Regions from separate parts of the Cetobacterium sp. NK01 genome, predicted to be linked through region 2. Evidence: riboswitches for the same ligand, from Rfam matches in the RefSeq annotation. Region 2 holds a riboswitch; each other region holds the start of a gene.
What was found. Region 2 has a riboswitch for cobalamin ahead of NON08_RS05340 (sirohydrochlorin cobaltochelatase). Riboswitches for the same ligand answer to the same signal wherever they lie in the genome.
Positions count from the first base shown of each region.

Region 1: it holds a riboswitch for cobalamin, as region 2 does, so the genes downstream of both, NON08_RS13465 (sirohydrochlorin cobaltochelatase) here and NON08_RS05340 (sirohydrochlorin cobaltochelatase) in region 2, are expected to answer to the same signal.
Region 3: it holds a riboswitch for cobalamin, as region 2 does, so the genes downstream of both, NON08_RS10935 (TonB-dependent receptor) here and NON08_RS05340 (sirohydrochlorin cobaltochelatase) in region 2, are expected to answer to the same signal.

Region 1 is NZ_JANIBO010000005.1:13,955-16,228, reverse strand. Features, by position in the region: gene msrB (peptide-methionine (R)-S-oxide reductase MsrB) at 1-54, opposite strand, end outside; gene NON08_RS13465 (sirohydrochlorin cobaltochelatase) at 127-1,044, opposite strand; cobalamin riboswitch at 1,104-1,278, opposite strand; gene NON08_RS13460 (ATP synthase subunit I) at 1,353-1,610, opposite strand; cyclic di-GMP riboswitch class I at 1,759-1,834, shown strand; gene NON08_RS13455 (hypothetical protein) at 1,878-2,274, shown strand, end outside.
Region 2 is NZ_JANIBO010000001.1:1,056,860-1,059,133, reverse strand. Features, by position in the region: gene NON08_RS05345 (ABC transporter substrate-binding protein) at 1-100, opposite strand, end outside; gene NON08_RS05340 (sirohydrochlorin cobaltochelatase) at 145-987, opposite strand; cobalamin riboswitch at 1,109-1,288, opposite strand; gene NON08_RS05335 (ABC transporter ATP-binding protein) at 1,450-2,274, shown strand, end outside.
Region 3 is NZ_JANIBO010000002.1:357,916-360,189, forward strand. Features, by position in the region: gene NON08_RS10935 (TonB-dependent receptor) at 1-1,066, opposite strand, end outside; cobalamin riboswitch at 1,223-1,400, opposite strand; gene NON08_RS10940 (C40 family peptidase) at 1,528-1,959, opposite strand; gene NON08_RS10945 (META domain-containing protein) at 1,982-2,274, opposite strand, start outside.

The sequences.
Region 1 (2,274 bases), on a different contig from region 2:
TTCTACACCCCAAAAACATCCTCCTGCTAAATAGATATTTTTTACATTTTCCATTTTAACCACCTCTAACTTTAAATAGAATAAAATAAAACTACATCTCTATTTTGAGATGTAGTTTTCCACTTTTTATAACTCTTTACTTTTTGCATATCCTGCTTTCTTTTCTATAATATCTATACTTCTATGCTTTTCAAGAAACTTTGCATTACCTACAAACATATCTTGAATTTCAGATATTTCACCAAGAGGAACTAACTTTACATTAACTTTAAATCCAGCTTTTTCTAACTTCTCTTTCCATTCACCTGCAATATCATTTTTAGCATGATCTCCTGCCACAAACATCATTGGCATTAAAGTAACTTCTTTTTTATTATCTTTTTTTAATTGTTTTACAACATTTTCAAAAGTTGGATAACCTTCAACTGTTCCAACATAAATTGGCTTCTCCATATCTTTAGCCATATAATCAAACATTGCATAAGCAGAAGTTGCTGAATTGTATGTTCCATGTCCTACTAAAACTACAGCTTCTTTTTTATTTAAAGGTCCAACTGTTCTCATTACAGCATTAATTACATCTTCATAATGATGAGGATCACTTAGAAGTACATCTCCTACTCTTAAATTTGTAAAATCTTTTGTATGAAGTTGAGCTTCTTTTTTTATTGACTCCATTTCTACACCATCAATTATATTTGTTGGTTGAATAATAACATTTTTATATCCCTGTTTTTTTAAAGATAATAATACTTCACTTGGATTATATTTTTTTATACTTTCATTTGCAGCTACTCTTTTAGTTACAATTCTAGATGTATATGCTTCAAATACGTCTGCTTTTCCTTCAAAAGCTTTTATAGCTTTCTGATTGATTGCATCAATAGTCTTAGCTCTCGTATCTTGATGTGTTGTTCCAAAGTGTGTCATTATAACAGCACTTTTTCCTCCCGTATAAAACTCTGCATCTTCAAAAGCTTCTTCTCCATGTGCTAAAACTAAAGCTGTAGATAAACAAAATAGTGACAATAATAATTTTTTCATAGAAATAACCCTCCCAAATATAATTTAAATTTGGAAGAAGAGTTTCCCCTTCTCCGTCCTCGCAGATTTTTCATAATGGCAGGTCTCCTGACTTAGATTCATCCTACTCGCATCCCTTCCCAAATTTAAAATTTAGTGGTTTTAATACTTTCATCCTCTTTACAGTGGCGGGACCGTTTAAGCTTTTCACTTAATTCCCTTTTAATCTTTAGAACCATTACAGGGGTATATTATCACTAACATGTTTTTTTTTCAATCATTTTATAAAAAAAGAATACTTCAAACATCTTCTATATATTATATTGATATTATTTTTTCTTATTTCTATAAAAATAAACAATATAAACTCTTGATAAAATTGCACCGATTAAAGCGGCAAAAAATCTTTGTCCACTATTTTGAGCTAAATAATAAAATCCAACTAATAAAAGTAAAATTCTAACGATAGAAGTTACGAAAATAAACAATGAAGGATTTTTAAACTTTTTACTTTCATTAACACCAAAATCTAAACTATAAAAAAATAAAAAACCTAAAACAATTCCACCTATAAATGCAATAATCATAATGCTCTCCTCCTTCTATAACTTCATATACTATTTAACACTATTTACCATTAAAAAAAAATTTTCCTTGCTTTTTATAAAATTTTTAATACAAATTAAAGAATAGTTGACTTTTTTTAACTTTTATTATATTATTTTTATATAAAATAAATAACTGAGGCAAAATAAGGGAAACTTTATGACGCAAAGCTATAGGGTCTTTAAAATGACAGCCAGTTGCACTAATTTTTAGTGTATCTGGTTTTTTTATTTATATGGGGAGGAAATATGAAAAAAATTTTAATTTGTAGTTTTTTACTTGCAATATCATCTTTTAGTTATTCATCTGAAGAAGGTTACGACGCTGAAGCTACTATGAATATAACTGCTACTATTATTAAACCGTTAACAGTTCAATCAAATGGACCTTTGGAATTTGGAACTCTTTTACCAGGTACTATCGGTACTTCTAGATCTAGTTTTACTATTGATGGTGAAAAATATTCTAAAGTTAAAATAACTTTTGATGGTTTAGAACCTGATGGAGATAACTTTGAAGTTCCTTTAAAATTAGATGGATCTTCTAATGAGTCTTTTATGGTATATTTCAATTGTAGCACTAACTCTGATGAAAAAGTAAATCAAGAAAATAAGTTTATTAACCTAACTTCAATGGGAAAGTCAA
Region 2 (2,274 bases):
ATAAAATCTCTGTTGTAAATTGTGATGTTGAAACTGCTCTAATACTCTCTCTAGAGAAACTTAAAGTAGTTATTAATAAAAATAATACTATTTTTTTCATACTTTCTCCTTTTAATAAAAAGCGGAAGAGTTTAACTCTTCCAATTAATGAGAAGCTTTTCTTCCTTTAGCATACTCTGCTTTTTTTACTAATATGTCTTCAGGTTGTCTAGATTCTAACTCTTTAGCTTTCTCTATAAATATATTTTGAATAGATTCAATCTCTCCCAGTCCTTTTAAATTTACCTCTATCTCAAAACCATTTTCTTCTAGAGCCTCTTTCCAATCTTCTGCTATATCATTTTTAGCATGATCTCCTGCCACAAACATAAGAGGCATTAAAGTAACTTTTCTTTTATTATCTCTTTTTAATTCTTTCACAACATTTTCTAAACTAGGATATCCCTCAACAGTCCCAATATATATAGAGTTTTTTAAATCTCTAGTTATGTAGGCCAGCATAGGATATGCTGACAATGCTGGATGTTCTGTTCCATGTCCTATCATTACAACACCTTCATCGTGTTTTAAATTGCCAATTTCTTTTTCTATAACTTCAATTAAGTTAAAATAATCCTGCACTTCTGTCAATAAAGGAGTTCCTACTCTAATATCTTCAAATTTATCAGAGTAAATCTCTACTTCTCTTTTAAGAGCTTCCATCTCTGTTCCATTTATTATGTAAGTAGGTTGTATAATTACATGTTGATAGCCTTGTTCTATTAATTTCTCTAAAATTTGAGAAGTATTTAAATTTTCAATACCTCTTTTAGATAATATTCTATTTATAATTCTTGATGTATAAACTTGAAAAAAATCAAGTTTATCAAACTCTTTCTTTAATTTTTCATTTATTATATCTATTGTTTTTTCTTTTGTATCTTCGTGTGTTGTTCCAAAATGTGCTGCTATAATTGCACCTTTTTCCATGTTTTTGTAAAAATTCATACCTAATCTCCCTATATCATTTTAATATACTATTTTAAATCAAAAATTTTCACCAATAAAAAAAACCTCCCTTTTGGAAATACTAAAAGAGAAGCGTAATTTTCTTTACCTTCTCTGTCCTCGCAGAATTTTAAATAATGGCAGGTCTCCTGACTTAGATTCACCCTACTAACAGCCCTTCCCAAGGTTAAAATTACCTCAGTGGTATTGCTATTTTCATCCTCTATACAGTGGCGGGACCGTTTGAGATTTACACTCAATTCCCTTTTAATCAAATTGAACCATTACAGTTTATCTAATTAATATTAACACTTTATCGTACAAATTTCAATCAAATTATCTAAAATTTATAACATTATCATCTATTATTTATATTATTTATTATGCTAAGTATTGACTTTTATATAAAAAAAAAGTTACTATTAAAGTTAGAAAGAAATGTATATTAAGGAGAAATTTTTTATGAAAAAGACATCTTTTGGAACTCTTATTTACTATTTAAAAAAGGAAAATAAACTTCTTATTCTCTTTTTAAGTGTTAGGTTAGCTATGACTGCTATTGACGTTTACTCTCCTCTTTTAATTAAAAATTTAATTGATGATGCTCTTCCATCTAAAAATATTAATCTACTGTTAAAATTTTCTGTAGTTTTAATAGTTCTTTATATTTTACGATTAATCTTCGCTGTTAATTCACAAGCCAATGGAAAATTAATGGGAAGTAAGATTAAACAAAGTATGAGAAATGACCTTTTAAGTAAACTTTTAAATCAACCTAGTGAATTTTTTAAGAAAAATCAAAGTGGAGATTTAATATCTAGAGTTATTAATGACTTAGATAGTGTTTCTACTCTTTGTCATAGAGGTTTAGAAGATTTCATTTTCTCTGTTATAACTATTTTAGCCTCTATTTTTATTATGTTTGATTTTGATTTAAAACTTTCATTGATTACCTTATTTCCTTTACCATTAACATTAATATTTGTTTATAGAGAAAATAAAAAAATGAAAGCGGGACATCGAAATGTTCGAAAAAATTCAGGTCTACTTTCTGCTAATCTTCATGATATTTTAAGAACAATTGCTTTTTTAAAAGATAATTATTTAGAAGATTATGCACAGAAAAGATTTTTTGAAAAAAACTCTACTCTTTTAGAAAGTGAAAAGAGAAATATGGTCCCTTCTAGCTTAATTGTTTCTGGAGTTACTTTTTACTCAAATATAACACAACTTATAATTATTTTGGCTGGTGGTTATCTCTATATAAAAGATGGAGTTACAATGGGA
Region 3 (2,274 bases), on a different contig from region 2:
TCACCATAGAATCCTTTTCTCTATGATGTGAGTAGTCCGCTCCAAAAATAAGATAATTATTTTCTAAATATTTGTATTTTAATTGAGATTTTACATATTCTTTTCTTTCTTTATATCTATTAGTGTTATAAAAACCTCCTGAATAAGGAGAATAATCGTTATGTAAATAATTAATATAAGTTACAGATTCTAAACTATCTGAAACTTCTGCCCTATATTTTAAGTAAAAATCATTTAATTCATATTTACTTTTTGAAAATTTTGATGCATATTTAATATTTTCATCAAATATATATTGAGGTATTGTTCCTCCTAAGTGAGTCTCAGATTTTGCATGACTATATTTAAACTCTATATCACCATTATCTAAAAGATATTTTCCTGTATAATCAAAAGAGTATTTATCAACTTTTTCTTTAGTTCCATCAGATAATTTTCTTCCTGATCCATGAGAATTATACTTACTAAATGAAATCTCATTTAGAAAATTATTACCAATTTTAGTTCCGTAAGTTATATTTTCTGAAAATAACCCGTGACTTCCAGCATTAAAATTTATAGAACCGTAGTTTTGTCTATCCTCAACTGTTTTTGTAGTAATATTAATGATACCTCCAACAGAACCATCACCATATAAAACTGCTCCACCACTTGGAATAACTTCAATTCTTTCAATTCTTTCAACAGGAATTTGAGAAAGATTATAGCTATCAGAACTTCCTAAACCTGTTCTATTTATAGGAACACCATCTATTGTAACAATAATATTTTTATTAGCGTACATTGGGTTTTGTCCTCTTAAATCAAATCTTATTTCACCACCCGCATATTCTCTAGCAAATAACCCTGGTACATCTCTTAAAACTTGAACTAAATTTGTTGAACCACTTTTTTCAATTTCCTCTGCTGTTATAATAGAAATATTTGTGGGAGTATCTCTAACTGTTGTTTCAAAGTTTTGGGTAGTAATAACCGTATCCTCTAATTTTACAAAATTTTTATTTTCATTTCCTCTTGTTGCATTTGTCACAACAAGTAAAGACAGTAACAATAATTTTTTGTTCATGTTTTCCTCCAATTGCTCTTTTAAAATAAAAAAATCTAATAAAAAACCAAAGACTTCTTAAACTTTAGCTTTTATTAGAAATTAGGAGTTTTTATTTAATTACAAAAAATCATGTCATAAAATATACTCTTATTTCTTATTTTTCCCCCACGAAAAACAAAAAACTAAATTTTAAATAAGTCTCCTGACTCAGCTTCATCCTACTTCTAATCCTTCCCAGATTTTTTCCAGTGGTTTATTAGTTTCGTCTGCAATACAGTAGCTTGGGGCTGTGTGGGATTCTCACCCATCTTCCTCTATTAAGCCTTTTGGCATTTAAAATACTTTTACAATATAATACTTTAATTTCAATTTGTCAATTATTTGAATATAGTATTTATTTTTTGAATAATTTCTAAAATTTTTGCTATTTTTTGTAATATAAAAAGGGAGTCTTTAACCCTCCCTTTTTAATTTTATTACTATAATATTTTTCTAACTTGCCAAAAGTGATCATCCCAATAACCATCTACCTCTGAAATTATAACCCCTTTAGAAGTAGATGCATGTAAAAATCTATTATCTCCTAAATATACTCCAACATGATGAGTTTTTCTCCAACCAATTTTAAAAAACACTAAATCTCCAACTTCCCAGTAATTACGTTTTTTTACTTTATCGCCCTCTTGAGATAAATTTTTCGTTGTTCTTGGCAAATCCAATGCAAATTTCTCTTTATATAAATGCTGCATTAGGGCTGAACAATCCACGCCACTTTTTGATGTTCCTCCCATTTTATATCTAGTACCTTTCCATTCTTTATAAAAAGATGTTATTTTAGCAATTCTTTCATTTCTTTCTCTTTCACTAATTCTAGCTGATGAACATCCTGTAAAAAAAATCAAAACTAACAAAAGCAGAGTTTTAAAAAAAGAACTATTTTTTAACAAAGTTTAATTTTTCTCCCGCTGATGTAATTATTATAAATCCATCTTTTGTAATTTCTACCTCTTTTGATTCTTTAAGATTTTTCAAATATTCCTGCTCTTGTACCATTAAATTTTCAGGCCCCATCATTCTTGTAGATCCAGGATCTTTAATAGATATCTTATTGCCATCTAACACATAGTTTGCAAAATATCTGTTAACTCCAGAAGTTCCAGTTACTTTATCTTTGTCAAAATTAATATCTATCTCACTCTCTGGAATTACTCCTTGAAGAACATAGG